Regions from separate parts of the Schnuerera sp. genome, predicted to be linked through region 2. Evidence: a T-box and tRNA genes for the amino acid it is inferred to sense, from the RefSeq annotation. Region 2 holds a T-box; the other holds one or more tRNA genes.
The links. The T-box of region 2 lies ahead of VK998_RS10425 (valine--tRNA ligase). A T-box ahead of a tRNA ligase gene usually reads a tRNA of that ligase, here a tRNA-Val.

Region 1: it encodes a tRNA-Val, which carries the amino acid that the T-box ahead of VK998_RS10425 (valine--tRNA ligase) is inferred to sense. The anticodon was not compared.

Annotation. Positions count from the first base shown of each region.
Region 1 covers NZ_DATHXO010000160.1:664-13,623, forward strand. The annotation lists gene VK998_RS03760 (MATE family efflux transporter) at 1-769, opposite strand, end outside; gene ndk (nucleoside-diphosphate kinase) at 912-1,310, opposite strand; gene VK998_RS03770 (hypothetical protein) at 1,339-1,548, opposite strand; gene VK998_RS03775 (CvfB family protein) at 1,597-2,436, opposite strand; gene VK998_RS03780 (NADH:ubiquinone reductase (Na(+)-transporting) subunit F) at 2,714-3,814, opposite strand; gene VK998_RS03785 (NADH:ubiquinone reductase (Na(+)-transporting) subunit E) at 3,826-4,416, opposite strand; gene VK998_RS03790 (NADH:ubiquinone reductase (Na(+)-transporting) subunit D) at 4,416-5,039, opposite strand; gene VK998_RS03795 (RnfABCDGE type electron transport complex subunit G) at 5,040-5,645, opposite strand; gene VK998_RS03800 (RnfABCDGE type electron transport complex subunit D) at 5,642-6,613, opposite strand; gene rpsD (30S ribosomal protein S4) at 6,891-7,490, shown strand; gene VK998_RS03810 (methylglyoxal synthase) at 7,530-8,018, opposite strand; gene VK998_RS03815 (cytoplasmic protein) at 8,144-8,482, opposite strand; tRNA gene VK998_RS03820 (tRNA-Val) at 8,611-8,687, shown strand; gene VK998_RS03825 (DUF445 family protein) at 8,733-10,193, opposite strand; gene VK998_RS03830 (adenine phosphoribosyltransferase) at 10,229-10,747, opposite strand; gene VK998_RS03835 (stalk domain-containing protein) at 10,888-12,960, opposite strand, start outside.
Region 2 covers NZ_DATHXO010000441.1:82-3,330, reverse strand. The annotation lists partial or broken gene VK998_RS10425 (valine--tRNA ligase) at 1-2,265, opposite strand, end outside; T-box leader at 2,314-2,539, opposite strand; gene pgsA (CDP-diacylglycerol--glycerol-3-phosphate 3-phosphatidyltransferase) at 2,592-3,128, opposite strand.

The DNA of each region.
Region 1 (12,960 bases), on a different contig from region 2:
CTAAAGCTGCCCCAGATTGCCCAATGCTTGCAGGAAATCCTACTTCTACAATTTTTTTCAACTTTTTTTTGCTAAATTTAAACCCCTTAAATTTTGGTTTAATCATTGGTGAATATTTTTTTAATACATATATACCAGCAAATACCAATAAAGCTTGTGATATTACTGTAGCTATAGCTGCTCCTGCTACCCCCATATCCAATGTAAATATAAAAATTGGGTCTAGTATTACATTCAATATAGCACTAGCACCACTAAGTATAGTTGGCGCTAGTGTATTTCCCTGTGCTGTCATAATAGAGTTAAAATTGAAAAATAAGAAAACAAATGGAAAACCTAGAAAACTTAGCCTTAGATATATATTACTATATTCAGCTAGTTCACCACTCCCCCCCATTAGTTTAATAATATATGGACTTAATATATATCCTAATAGAGCAAAGCAGACAGAAAATATTAAGGATAGCACCATTAATTGACTAGCATATTTATTTGCTTCATCATATTCTGAAGCACCTATTAGTTGGGATAAAATAGAAGTCCCAGCTATTGAAACTCCTATGCCTAAAGATATAAATAAGAATATTACAGGCCACACAAAAGAAGTAGCTGCAAATTGAACAGAGCCTAATTTACTTACCCAAACAGCATCTGCTAAATTATATAAGGTTTGAATAAAGTTATTTACCATAATAGGCAAAGATAGTACTATAATTGCTTTATACATATTGCCCTTTAATATTAATTCTTTTCTATCTAGTTTTTCCATAAGCCCTCACCTCATCAAATTAAACTATATACTCTTTTAATATTATATCATCAATCTACAATTAAAAAAAGTACTTAGATACTCGAAATGTTATTATTTTCATTTAAAAAGGATTGGGCATGAAATCTTAATAAAATTTCTTTTAATCAAACCACAGTTTTAATTCTCTTTCTGCACTTTTAATAGAATCCGAACCATGAACAATATTCTGAGTAAGAGAATAAGCAAAATCTCCTCTAATTGTACCCGGCTGAGCTTTACAAGGGTCTTTATCCCCTATCATAATTCTCATTATATCTATGACAGATTCTCCTTCAACCTCTAAGGCCATAACTGGCCCTTTTATTAAATAATCTATTAATTCATCAAAAAAAGGTTTTTCCTTATGTTCTATATAATGCTCTTCTACTAATTCTCTACTAGGTTGAAACAATTTCCCTTTAGTAATTTTGAAACCTTTTCTTTCAATTCTTCCTATTATTTCCCCTACTAATCCTCTCTCTACTCCATCAGTTTTAATCATGATAAAAGTTTTTTCCATTCTATCACCTCAATAGTTTTTTAATATATTACTCCTTTTCCAAATAAGTTATTGTAGCTAAAAACATATTCCCATGTTGAGTATATTCAATATCTATTATCTCTAGTAAATTTTCTTCATTTGTAAGAATCCATTCATTCATCTTTTCCTCTAAATTTGAACCATCTCCATAATCTACTATAGATACATGCTTCATTCTACCACTCCTTAAAAACATAGTTACAACTAATATATTCATTTTAAGGAGATAGTTTCATAATTTTTCTCTAGTAGTACCCGTTGTATTTTATAATATCTTTATACCACCTTCAATAAATTCAATTTTTCCTTCTTTTAGCAACCTTCCTACAGCTTTTTTAAATGCAGATTTACTAATATTCAATTCCTTTCTTATTTCTTTTGGGGAACTATAATCATTTAATAAAAGCACGCCACCATTTCTTTCAGCTTTATTTAGAATCATTTCTGCATCTTTATCTATTTCCATGTAGGATTTATCCCTTAAGCTAAGATCTAGTTTCCCATCTTCTTTTACATTTGTTACTCGTAAATTTACTTCTTCTCCTGGGGTATAAATTCCTATTAACTCTTTTTTAGGTATTAAACCTTCATATTTATTATCAACCGCTACAAATGCACCAATTTCATCATTAATGCTATAAATTGTTCCCTGTACCCAATCATTTTCCTTATAAGGAGAATCGCTACGAAGAAAATCCTTTATTCTCATAGTACCACATAGTCTATCACTTTTATCTAGATATAGTCCTATTAAATATTTTCTTCCTTTTTCTAATTTCATAGTTTGCTCCTTAAAAGGCAAAAATAAATCTTTTTCTAGTCCCCAATCGAGAAATGCTCCTATTTTTGTAATATCTACTACCTTTAATAAACCTATTTCTCCTAAAGTAACTTTTGGAATTTTCGTTGTTGCAATTAGTCGTTCTTTAGAATCCCTATAGATAAATACATCTATTTCATCACCTATTTTAGTATCTTTAGGTATTTCCTTTTTAGGTAATAATATGTCTTCATCCTTTTTTCGACTATTTTTAGTATTCAAAAATAGTCCTACAGAAGTATTCCTTTTTACCTCTAATTTCTGTATTTCACCAATATTAATCATAAATACACCTCTTATTTTATTCATTGTAACTACGATTTTATCATATTTAGTATATGTTTTCCTGCTATTTTTTATATAACTATTAAATGGGACATTTATATATGTCCGGAACCACTGAAAAAGTCAAATTGTCATCCTGAACCGAATAAATTGTCATCCTGAGCTAAAGGTGAAGGATCTTGTTTTTGTGCTATTTATAGATTCTTCACTAACGCTCAGAATGACAAATTAAACGCTTTTCAATGGTCTCATAAATGTCCCATTTGCTCAAATCATGTTAAAATTTATCGTAATATATACGTTCTTCAAGGATTCCCTTTTCTTTTAATACTTCTACTACTGTATCTATCATCGCAGGGCTACCACATAAATAGGCTTCCTTATCATCTGGATTTTTTATATGGTTATCCAGTAATACATTTACCCTTCCCCTCGCTCCAGTCCAATTATGTTCATCTAATGCTCGAGAAAGAGTTGGTATAAATTCAAAATCATATAAAGTTTCTTCTAATTCTTTTAATTCATCTAATAGAAATAAATCTTCTGGAGTTCTAGCACCAAAATAAAACTTAGCCTTACGTTTTATATCTTTATCTTTCATATGATAAAGAATAGAAAGGATTGGAGCCATCCCTGTACCAACTGCTACTAAAACCATCTCATTATCATATTTATCTTCATAATAAAAATCTCCGTAAGGACCGTTAATATCAACTGTATCTCCTACTTTTAAATGTTTATGAACATAGGTTGTGGCTTTACCTCCTGGTACATATCCTATTATAAGGTCTATATAATTTTTTTCTGAAGGTGGAGATGCTATTGAATAAGCTCTATATACCTCTTCATCATTGCCTTCATATATAGGAGCCTTTAATTGAATATATTGACCTGGCTTAAAACTAATCTCTTCTCCTTCTTCAAACCTTAATCTTAATTTTTTTATCACAGGAGTCATGTCTTCAATGGACTCCACCTGAACTTCATATTCTCTTACATTAAATAGCTCTTCTGGAATCTCAATTTTCATATCTTCCTTTACTTTACATTGACAAGAAAGCCTTACTTTATCTTCAAGTTCTTCTTCAGTAAGCCAAGGCATCTCTGTAGGAAGAACCGGTCCACCACCTTCTAATACTTTTACCTTACAATACCCACAGGTGCCTTTCCCACCACAAGCTGAGGGGATGAATATTTTTTCATCTATTAAGGCTGATAATAACGAATTTCCACCATCTACTATGTATTCCTTATCATCATTAATCGTTATTTTCATCTCACCATAGTTAGCAATGGTTCGGTCAGCAAGGGTTAATAAAAAAGCCAATATACCAGTAAAAGCTGTTACAGTAGCTGTTGTAATTAGTATAGTTTCCATATTATTCCCCCCTATTGAATCTGCACTATACCTGAAAAGCCAATAAAAGCTAAGGCCATCAAGCCGGTTATAATTAATGTTATTCCAGGGCCTTCTAATCCCTTTGGTAATTTATTGTTTTTTATTCTTTGTCTAGCACCAGCCATTGCAACTATTGCTAAAGTCCAACCTATTCCAGAGCCTACACCAAAACCTACTGATTGAAGGAATGTATATTCTCTAATTACCATAAATAAAGAAACCCCTAATATTGCACAGTTAACAGTAATAAGTGGTAAGAATATACCTAAAGCATAATAAAGATTTGGGAAATATCTTTCTACTATCATTTCAATTAATTGTACAAAGGCAGCTATACTAATAATAAATACAATAAATCTTAAATACTCTAGATTTAGAGGTACCAAAATATTATGATAGATTATATAATTTAACATAGTCGTAAAAGTTAAAACAAAAGTAACCGCCTGTCCCAACCCCAATGAAGTTGGTATTTCATTGGATACACCAATAAATGAACACATACCTAAAAAATAACTAAATATCATATTGTTTGTAAATATAGCAGCAAAAAATATGACAAAAGGATTAAGTTCTATCATTAGTTAGTTGCACCTCCCTCTTTTTCCTCTTTAGTTGTTTTGCTTCTAGCCCACCAAACTATCACACCCAATATAAAGAAAGCTGCTGGTGGCATTACCATTATTGTCCAATTAGTCCACCAATCTCCTAAAACCTTGTATCCAAAAATGGTTCCAAATCCAAATAACTCTCTGATAAAGGATATCATAAGTAATATTATAGTATATCCTATTCCAGAAGCTATACCATCTAAAAATGAATTTAGAGGCGGATTGTTCTGGGCGTAGCCTTCACATCTACCCATTATTATACAATTTGTTATTATTAATCCTACATAAGGCCCTAAAGCTTTACTCATTTCAGGGTAGTAAGCTTTAAGAAAAATGTCTACTATTATTACATAGACAGAAATTATAAGTACTTGAACCATCATTCTAATATGTTTAGGAGTAAACTTCCTTATAATAGATACGGTTAACTCTGAAAAAGCTGTAACAAATATTAAACCCAATCCCATTATCAATGAATTTAGCATTAAGTTTGTAACAGCTAAAGCAGAACATATTCCAACGACTTGTCTAAATATTGGATTATCCTCCCAAATGCCTCTTTTAAATATTTTCTTTGGGCTATCTCCTGCCATTTAATCCTCCCCCCTTTGTCTATTTATAAATTCATATATATCTTCATTAAGAAATTGGCTAACAGAATTAGAAGTTTGGGTAGCACCAGCAATGGCATCTACATTCCCACCAGCTGCTGGTCTGTATATAATATATTCTCCATCTGTAGCTTCACTTAAATTCAAACCTCTAAACTGTTCTTTAAACCAATCCTCCGTAATCCTACCACCTAATCCTGGTGTTTCACTATGGGATACGAAGTCTAGTCCCAGAAGTTGGCTATAGTCCTCAGATACTGCAACATAGCCTTGGACAGTCCCCCAAAGAGCCGTTCCTCCAACGGGGAAAGCATAACCTAATACTTCTTCTCCTTCCTTAACAAAGTAAATAGTTTCATCTTCTACTACTTCTTCACCTACATATTCATTAAATACTTCTTCTATCACTTTAGGTTCTTCAGAAGGTATATCTATATCAAATACATAAAGTAAAGTCTTTCTTAACTCCGTTTCTTCATTAAAAGCAATTGCATCGGTAGTTGCATAATTCAGATAAGCAAGTATTAATGTAAAAAAAGCAGTGATTACCACCATGAAAATAATTGGAAAACCAAAGGATTTTTTCATGCCGTCACCCCTTCCTTTGCCTCTCTTTTTAGTTTCTTATAATATTTTATACCTTCATCAATAACTGGAGCAAAAGTATTGCCTATTAATATTGCAAACATCATTCCTCCTGCAAATAGGGCATATCCACGTATTATTACTGTAACTATTCCTATTAGGATTCCATATATCCATTTACCCTCCTTGGTTTTTGGAGATGAAATAGGGTCAGTAGCCATAAATACCATCCCAAATAAAAATCCTCCAGATAGTATACCAAAAATAGGATTTGGGATTTGTGGATTTCCAAACAAATATAAAATACTGCTTAATCCAGTAAACCCAATTAGTACTCCTGCCATGGTCTGCCAAGATGCTACTTTTTTATATATTATATATATTCCTGCTAAAATAATTAAAATAGCACTAGTTTCGCCTAAAGAACCTGAAACATTCCCTAATAATAATCTTAGTGAAGGTAACATTTCCCCTGTCTCACGAAAAATCAACATAGGGGTGGCTTGGGAAATAGCTTCAACATTCTCTGTTATATATGTAGCAAACCCGCCTGGAAAACCAGTTGCTGCCTTCGACCATTCGATAGTTAATGGTTCTGGGAAAGTTACATAAACAAATGCTCTAGCCACTAAGGCTGGATTAAATAAATTCCTCCCAAAACCACCAAATACTTCTTTACCAAAAAAAACTCCAAATATAATTCCCACCACTGCAATCCAAAACGGTGTCCTTGGTGGAAGAGTTAATACATAAAGTATACAAGTTACAAAAATTGCTTCTGATGCCTTTTTACCTTGTTTCTTCTCATAAAACCATTCGGTTATAACGCCAAATAGAGTCACCCAAAATAGAAGAACCAAAGACCTCCATCCATAAAAATAAATAGATGATAAGATTAGAGGAATTAAAGAAATGATAACTGTCCTCATCATCTTTTGTGGCATAAAATATTTTTTCAGAAAGTTAGACACCAAAAAACCACCTCCATAAAATTAAATTTCCTTACTCATACTAATATATTCCCTTATTTAAATAAAAAAAACATCAATAATTGGTTTGTAACACTAATAATTATTGAAATTTTAATAAAAATATCTAGGTATCTATATTATGATTTTAAATTGATTGATTATAAGATATTGTTTTTTGATAGATGATAATAATTATCATTTACAATTATAGCATTTTATGATATATTATTATTGGCTTAAAATTATCGCGGCAAAAATATAAATGGAGATGATAATTTTGGCAAAAAAAATGAATCCTAGATTTAAAGAATGTAGAAGATTAGGATTAAATGTATATGGCCATCCAAAGGCAATGAATAGAGCGAAGAAAGGTACTTCCAGAGCAGATAAAAAACTATCTAATTATGGTATGCAATTACTAGAGAAGCAAAGATTAAGAACCTACTATGGTGTTATGGAAAAACAATTCCTAGGATATGTACGGGAAGCTAAAAAATCTAAGGATCAAACTGGATATGCTTTAATCAAGATATTGGAGTCTAGATTAGATAATTTAATTTATAGATTGGGTTTTGCCTCCTCTATTAGACAGGCAAGACAAATGGTTGTCCACGGCCATATTAAAGTAAATGGTAAAAAAGTAGATATACCTTCTTATAGGGTCAATATAGGAGATGTTATTTCTTTAAAGAAAAAGTCAAGGAATATAGAATTATTTAGAGAAAATTTCCTTTCATCTTTTCCTAACCTATATCCTTATTTAGAAAAAGATGAATCCAGCTTTTCCGGTAAATTGACTAGATATCCAGCAAGAGAAGAAGTACCAATTGAAATTGAAGACCAATTAGTCGTTGAATTTTACTCAAGTATAATGTAATGATTATAATAGGCACCTAAAACTAGGTGCCTATATGTTTTATAAGTCCATTTTTAAATCTTGTGTTCTATCAGCCATATCTTTAGAAAAATCTACTAATTTTCTTATATACTCTTCTTCCATAAAAGGAGAGGAAAGTAGAAAATCTGCAGTAGATTGGTTGTTTGCTACAGGTATATCATATAATACTGCAATACGTAATAATGCCTTAACATCTGGATCATGAGGTTGGGCTTCTAATGGATCCCAGAAGAATATCATAAAATCTATATCCCCTTCTGCAATCCGTGATCCGATTTGTTGATCTCCTCCTAGAGGACCAGATTTAAAAGCTTTAACAGGCAAATTTATTGTCTCAGAAATTAGAGTAGCTGTAGTTCCTGTTCCGCATAGGAAATGTTTATTAAGCTTATCTTTATTAATTTCCACCCATTGAATCATATCCTTTTTTCTATTGTCATGAGCTATTAAAGCTATCCGTTTTTGCTTTCCCATTTTTATAGTCTTAAAACCCTTTTTACTAACCATTTTTACAACTCCTTAATATTTTAATTATTATACTATTACTTTATACAAATCTATAGTATATAGCAATAAAAAAAGTGGCTTAAGCCACTTTTTTTATAATAAAGAAGAAAGTTAAACTATACTCTTTACAATGTAATTATTTCATAACCTTCCTCGATGAATTTAGTCATTGAAGGATGACCATTTAGTTCTCCGTTTATTGGAATCCCTGTCCTTTCATTATATGCTAGTACACCCATCTTAGCTGAACAAGCTTTACAAATACAATCGAACAAATTCAATTCTCTAGCCTTTTCATAAGATTTATTCCCTTTAGATTCCAGTTCTCTAATCAGCTTAACTGATTCACCTTCCATAATAATTTTCACTTCCATACCTTTTTCATGCATATCTATTGCATTCAAAAGCACATGCATAAAACACATTTGTTCTCCTCTAAATGCGAAAAAAGCAACTTTTTTCAAAGCTACACCCCCTATATTTTCATATTACCTCATTGAAAAAACTATGTCAAGAAGTATACTAAACATTTAGAAGCTAATTATTATATTGAAATTTGAATTAATATATGCTAAAATATTAATAGTTTAATGGGCGATTGGTTCAGCAGGTTAGAGCGCCACGTTGACATCGTGGAGATCGTTGGTTCGAGTCCAATATCGCCCACCATAAAATTAGAGCATCTGCCATATGTAGATGCTCTTTTTATTTAAATTAAATATTCTGCAATATTGGTAGCACAATACCAATTATACCGCCTAGAAGAGCTCCAAGCCAAGTTATAGCTTTCAATTCTTTATTAGCTATTTCAAGTATAAGTTCTTCTGCAAAAGCTATATCGTAACTATTTATCTGTTCTTCTACTACCTTGGATATATTAAATTCTTCTACAATATTAGGTAGTTTATTCATAATAAAATTATTAGAGATAATGTTAAATAAATTAGTAATATTTTCAATTGTTTCTTCGTCAATATCTTCAACAATAGACAAAACAGGTTTATCCATGATTCTTTCAACGATTATATCAATAGTTAAGAATATATTATTATATAATATTTCTGAACTTAAAAATCTTTCTAATTCATTAGATATAAAGTTTAATATATTCTTTTTGATATTAGTTTCTTCGGATTTAATCTTTCTATCTATTATATTAACAGCCTTATTTCTATTTTCCTCTTTCAAAATAGACTCTAAAATTACATTAGAAATTTTTTCTATTTCTTCTTTTCCAATTTTTGAAGAAATTATTATGGCAGCGTCTTCCACCTTGTTTTCTAAAATTTTATCAATGAAAGTTATAATAATAGACACAATATTTTTATTGATATCCGGTTTATAAAGATATTCCTTTATGGCAAAAAATACTTTGTCTGATATTACTTCAGGGCTCATGAATATTGCAATTATTTTATTCATATTATTAGAAACAATAGTTTCAATAGCTTCCTTTAATTTTAATTCAATTATCGGGTCTTCTAAAATATTCCTTAAAATTCTTACAATATTTTCATCCTGTTCATAAATAGTCCCTTTTAAAAAATCAATTGCTTCTTCTGGTACTATCTCATACAATGACCTTTCGTCTTTAGTTAATTCTTCTATTTTATTACTAATTAGAATTTCTAATTCTTGCTTTACTTCATCTGATTTATATATTTGATATAAAAACAACTCCATTTTTTTATTTATTTGGCTGTAAAGTTCGTCCTTAGAATCCTCAAATATATAATCTTCAATTAAATCAATTAATTTTTCTTTAAAACTCTCTTGACTTAATTGCAAATAAATAGAATTAGTTATCTTCATTTTTATACTTTTTAACAAATCATTATAATTTCCATACTCTAAATTCTTTACTAAAGATTTTAATGACTTTTCTTCTTTTTGTAGTTTATTTATACAAGATTTAACCCATTTTTTTATAAAATCCTTCTTATTATTATATAAGGATTTTATCACTACTTCTGGAGATAACAGATATTCTCCTACTGCTTCTCCTACACTTTTTGCAATTCTACTTCTTTCCTTTGGAATAAGCCCTGGAGTAAAAGGAATATGGAGATTAAAAATCCTTTTCTCGTAATGGGGTCTGAATAGCATTTTTATAGCGATCCAATTGGTAATATATCCTATAGTTGCTCCTATTACTACTGGTATTATAAATCTCACTTCTACACCTCTTATACTTATTGCGTTTTTAAAGTTTATTTCTCATATTTAATTAATGAATTTACATGGTATTTATTTAATTTTTCCCTTCCTTTTAAGGATTCTAATTCTATTAAAAATTCCATTGCTACTACTTCTCCACCTATAGACTCAATTAATTTTGCTGTAGATAGAATTGTACCACCTGTAGCTAGTAGATCATCTACAATTGCTACTTTCTTGCCCTTTTCAATGGAATCCTTATGTATTTCCAATGTATTAGTTCCGTATTCTAGTTCATACTCATAACTAATAGTTTCTGCTGGTAATTTACCAGGTTTCCTAACCGGTATGAACCCTATCCCTAAAGCATAAGCTACTGTAGCTCCAAATAAAAATCCCCTTGCTTCTGGTCCTGCAATATATTCTACTTCCCTATATTTTAAATCTTCTACTATTAAGTTGACAGCTTCTGAAAATGCTTTTCCATCATTTATTAAAGTTGTTATATCTTTAAAACTAATACCTTTCTCTGGAAAATCTTCAATTACTCTTATTTTAGATTTTAGTTCCAAATTTATACCTCCTATAGTTATAATCATATTATCCTATTTTATTTTATCATATTTTTTAATTATTGATAGTATAATAATATATTTATGTACTTTAAAATTTGAAGAGACGATTCATATTAAATAGAATCGTCTCTAATTAATTAAATACTTACTTTATCTAATTTTTCTAACTCATATTGTTTAATAATTTTCATCAACTTTATAGCATATTCTGGATCAGTAGCATAACCCGTTCTTTTAAGTGCCCAAGCCCCTTGAGTGCTGTTGTGCATTACTTCTTTGAATGGTTCATACCTAGTAGAATTCAATAAGAAGTCCTTATGATCAGCCCAGCTTTCTTCTACATTATTGTAAGCTCGAAATTCAGCATCGACATGGTAGGTTTGTCCATTATAAACTTCCCAAGTATTATAGGTAACTGAACCTTGTGGCCCTTTCCCCTTTATTCCAAATAAATTATAGGAAAGTTTTCCACTATATTTATCTACAGGTACGCTTTGCCCCCAGCCAGTTTCAAGAATTGATTGAGCTGTTTGTAAAGCTGCTGACATGCCTGTTCTATCCCAAGAATCTTTTGCTAATTCAGAAGCTAAATTTAGAAATTTATCCTTCTCAATTATTGGTAAAGATTTATATGTTTCTCCAAGATAAACTCTAATCGGAATTTCTTCACTACTAACTTGCTTACCATTAACCTTCCCAATAGCTTTTATATTCCAGTATCCTACATCTTCTTTGGTAGGAGCATATTCCTGACCAATTAAAGGATCTACATCTGAATCAATGATTTTCTGTTTTCCTGTTTCTTGATTTATTAGTACATAGCTAACGCTATCTAATGTAACATTACTTTCAGTCTTTATTTTTATTGAATCCTTTAAAACTTGATTTGGACCTACTCCTTCTAAAAGTACTATAGGTTCTCCTGGTAAATCAACTTTTTTAGCTTCACTTTCGTGGTATACACCTTTTATATCTTTCACTCTTGTAAATAATTCTATCTCACCTGAAAGTTCTGGTCCTGGGAACCATCTATAGCCACCATAGGGTATTTTAGCTAAAATTTCTTCTTTTCCAGTACTAGTGTCCCTCATTATATATTGGGTTTCTGTAACATCAAAATTCCTTGAAGCCAATAGGTTAACAGGTTTATTTATTATTTGTCCCTCTACAATTCCTGATAATGCTAGTTTAGGTTTAACTTCAACTTTAGCCAATACTTTTTGGCTTTCATAAGATCTATTATTACTATCATAAGCAATTACCTTAAAAGAATAATTGCCATTTTCCTTTAATTGAGGATCCCATCTATATTCGCCATAAGGATCTTGGGGAATATCTTCACCAATAATCTTTGTTTCATTGTTATCTAAATTGGTAATTTCATATTTTACATTAGTAGCTGTAAAATTAATATCTGCTCCTAAAGATATTGTATCACTTAATACTTCTCCTTCTGTTACTCCTGTTAAAGAGACTTTTGGCTCTACATCTAGATATATAGAAATAGCATCTCCAGCTAAAAACTGTCCTTTATTATCATAAATACCAGCTACAAGAACCTTTTCTCCCTTATCTTGTAAATTTGCAATCCAAGTATATTTCCCAGTTATATCCTTTCCTCTAGCAATTACAAATCCTTCTGCTGTTTCTGGATCCAGTAGTAAATATTTTATCTCTTTCGCATTGGTTAAATTTTCATCAGAAAACTCTATTTGCAAATTTGTTTTTCCATCTACAACTTGTCCAGAATTTAAAGTAGTAAATTCTACAGAGAAAAATGGCTCAATATTAGAGTTTTTACTAGAATCTGCATTTATCATTCTATTTTCCTCATCCCATTCTATTTCTATGCCTAAAGCATTGCTCACCAAACGAAGAGGTACAAAAGTACGTCCATCTATAATTTTAGGTGTTATGTCACTTAGATAATAAGTTTTTGTTTCCCTTTGATTAAACACTAAACGACTTCCAATTTTTAATCCTATTATTTGATTATCTTTTTCTATAGTTACTTTTTTATCTTTATCATTCCAATTAACCTCTGCTCCTAATTCTTCTGCTACGAATCGAATCGGCACTAAAGTCCTACCATTTTCTATTATTGGATTAGCTAGTGAAGTAATATCTTTCCCATCTACTACTAATCTAATAGGTTTTGCAGCTATAGCATGTAAATTGAACCATTGAAAAAATATCAATGTAATGACCAT
Region 2 (3,249 bases):
TATTAAGGTGGCTTTTTTTGATGGAGCTATATTCATTTCTTGTCTAGCATTTCTAATACCTTTAATAGCCTCCATAATAAATGCCATCCTTTTTTCTGCTTCTATGTCTTTATTTTCTTCATTGTAGACTGGCCAATAACTTATTATCAGGTCTTCTTCTCTTAAAGGTAGATGTCTCCATATTTCTTCTGTAATAAAAGGCATAAATGGATGTAATAATTTTAATATATTCTCTAATACATGTAATAATACTTTTTCTGCTGTTTCTTTGCTTTCTTTATTATCGCCATACAATCTAGGTTTTACCATTTCAATATACCAATCACAGTACTCATCCCATATGAAATCATGAATCTTCTGTGCAGCCATTCCTATTTCATACTTATCTAAGTTGGTCGTAACATCTTTTATAACACTATTTACCCTTGATATTATCCATTTGTCTTCTTCTTCTAAAAATGCACTGTCTATTTTTTCTATTGAAATGTTCTCATCTAGGTTCATCAACACAAATCTAGTAGCATTCCAAAGTTTATTTGCAAAATTTCTATTAGCTTCCACTCTTTCCATATAAAATCTCATATCATTTCCTGGAGTATTTCCTGTAACTAAGGTAAATCTCAAAGCATCAGCACCATATTCATCTATTACTTCTAATGGATCTATACCATTACCTAAAGATTTACTCATTTTTCTACCTTCAGCATCCCTTACTAGTCCAGTTAAAAATACGTCTTTGAAAGGTACTTTTCCAGTTTGTTCTAAGCTTGAAAATACCATTCTAACTATCCAGAAGAATATAATATCATATCCTGTGATTAAAACATCTGTTGGGAAAAAGTATTCAAAGTCTTCTGTTTGTTCTGGCCAACCTAATGTTGAAAAAGGCCATAGGGCTGATGAAAACCATGTGTCCAATGTATCTGGATCTTGATAAACATTGGTACTGTTGCATTTAGTACATCTTTTTGGCTTTTCTTTTAAAACCATTATCTCGCCACAGTCTTCACAATAATATACTGGTAACCTATGTCCCCACCACAGTTGTCTAGATATACACCAATCTTTGATACCTTCTAACCAATGGGTGTAAACTTTTCCAAATCTTTCGGGAATGAAGTTTAATTTTCCTTCTTTATAAACTTCTAAGGCTGGTTTTGCCAAAGGTTCCATTTTTACAAACCATTGTTTGGATATTAATGGCTCAACAACAGTTTTACATCTTTCACAATGGCCTATGCTATTATCATGGTCTTTAATCTCTACTAAATAATCTTCATTTTCTAAATCTTCTACTATTGCTTTTCTTGCAACATATCTATCTAATCCTTTATATTTTCCACCATTTTCGTTAATTGTTCCATCTTCACTCATTATTACACATTGCCCTAAATTATGTCTTTCTCCTACCTCAAAGTCGTTAGGATCATGGGATGGAGTTATCTTTACTGCTCCTGAACCAAAATCCATTTCTACATATTCATCAGCTATAATAGGAATTTCTCTATTTACCAATGGTAGTATAGCAATTTTCCCTATTAAATCTGCATATCTTTCATCTTCTGGATGAACTGCAATTGCTAAATCACCTAACATAGTTTCTGGTCTTGTAGTAGCTATGATAATATATTTTTCTTCATCTTTGATAGGATATCGTATATGCCATATATGTCCTAAACTCTCTTCATGGTCTACTTCTGCATCAGAGATAGCTGTTTTACAGTTTGGACACCAGTTTATAATCCTATCTCCTCTATATATCAATCCCTTTTCATATAATCTAATAAATACTTCTTCTACTGCATTACTTAAGCTTTCGTCTAATGTAAATCTTTCTCTACTCCAATCACAAGATACTCCTAGCTTTTCTAACTGATTGTTTATATTCCCACCATATTTTTTAGTCCAATCCCAAGCTTCCTGAATAAATCTTTCTCTTCCTAACTTTTCTTTAGTTTTACCTTCGGATCTAATCTTTTCCACTACCTTTGCTTCAGTAGAAATACTAGCATGATCTGTACCTGGTAGCCATAATGCTTCATAGCCCTCCATTCTCTTCCATCGAATAAGAATGTCTTGAATAGTATTATTCAAAGCATGCCCCATGTGAAGGTTCCCGGTAACATTTGGTGGGGGCATCATAATTGTATATGGCTTTCTGTCTTTATCTACATTGGCTTTAAAATATTCTTTTTCTTTCCAAAAATCGTACAACCTATTTTCAAAATCTTTTGGATCATAGGTTTTTGGTAAATTCTCTATCATCCTAAATCCTCCTCTTTTTTCAATTTAAAAAACCCTTCATCCTTTAGATATAAGGACGAAGGGTTTGTTCGCGGTACCACCTTAATTCCATAATAGTATTATGGCTATTATGGCGCTTAATATTTATAACGGATTTTCCGTTCTAACCTACTTTTTTTCAGCTAGAATACTTAGAAGCTACCTTCAGTAATCTACACCTATAAAAGCCTTTCAGCCTAAGAGCTTTTTTCTCTGTATAGAATAGTTACCTACTCCTCTTCTTCATCGTATTATATAAAATTGTTAGTAAATATTATACATATAAAATAACAGTTTGTCAATATTTTCTAGATATAGTTTTTACTATCTTTGGATAAATAGATCACTAAATAATTTATAAAAGCTAATATATTTAATATAACAGTAGTTAAAATCAATAGTTTTGTTACATTTAAACTAGGGAATTTAAATACTATGGAAAGAATTGCAACATAAAAAGAAACTGTTGCTATTTTCCCATATTTATTTGAAGGAAGGACTTTATTGCCTTTTAATAAATATAGTATAAAACCGCCTACTATCATTATTACTTCCTTGACACCTAAGATTAACAGGACCCAGGAGGGTATAAGTTTAGCTGTAGTAAAACTTATTAGTACTGCAAAAGTCATTAATTTATCTGCTAGAGGATCTAGCGCTGCCCCTATTTTCGTTGTCAAATCATATTTTCTAGCTATATATCCATCTAATACATCTGAAACTCCAGCAATTATAAATACTATCCCAGCATAAAGTAGATGGTTATCTGATACAGAATAAAAAAGAAATAAATATATAGGTACCAATATAATCCTTAATATAGTTAACATATTAGGAATATTCATGTCAAAACCTCTTTTCAATAATCTATTTATTTAGTAACCAAAAATTATATCTAGAATATTATAACTATAAAAGACCACTCATTATTCTTATAATATTATAGGAGGGATATATTTGTCAAAG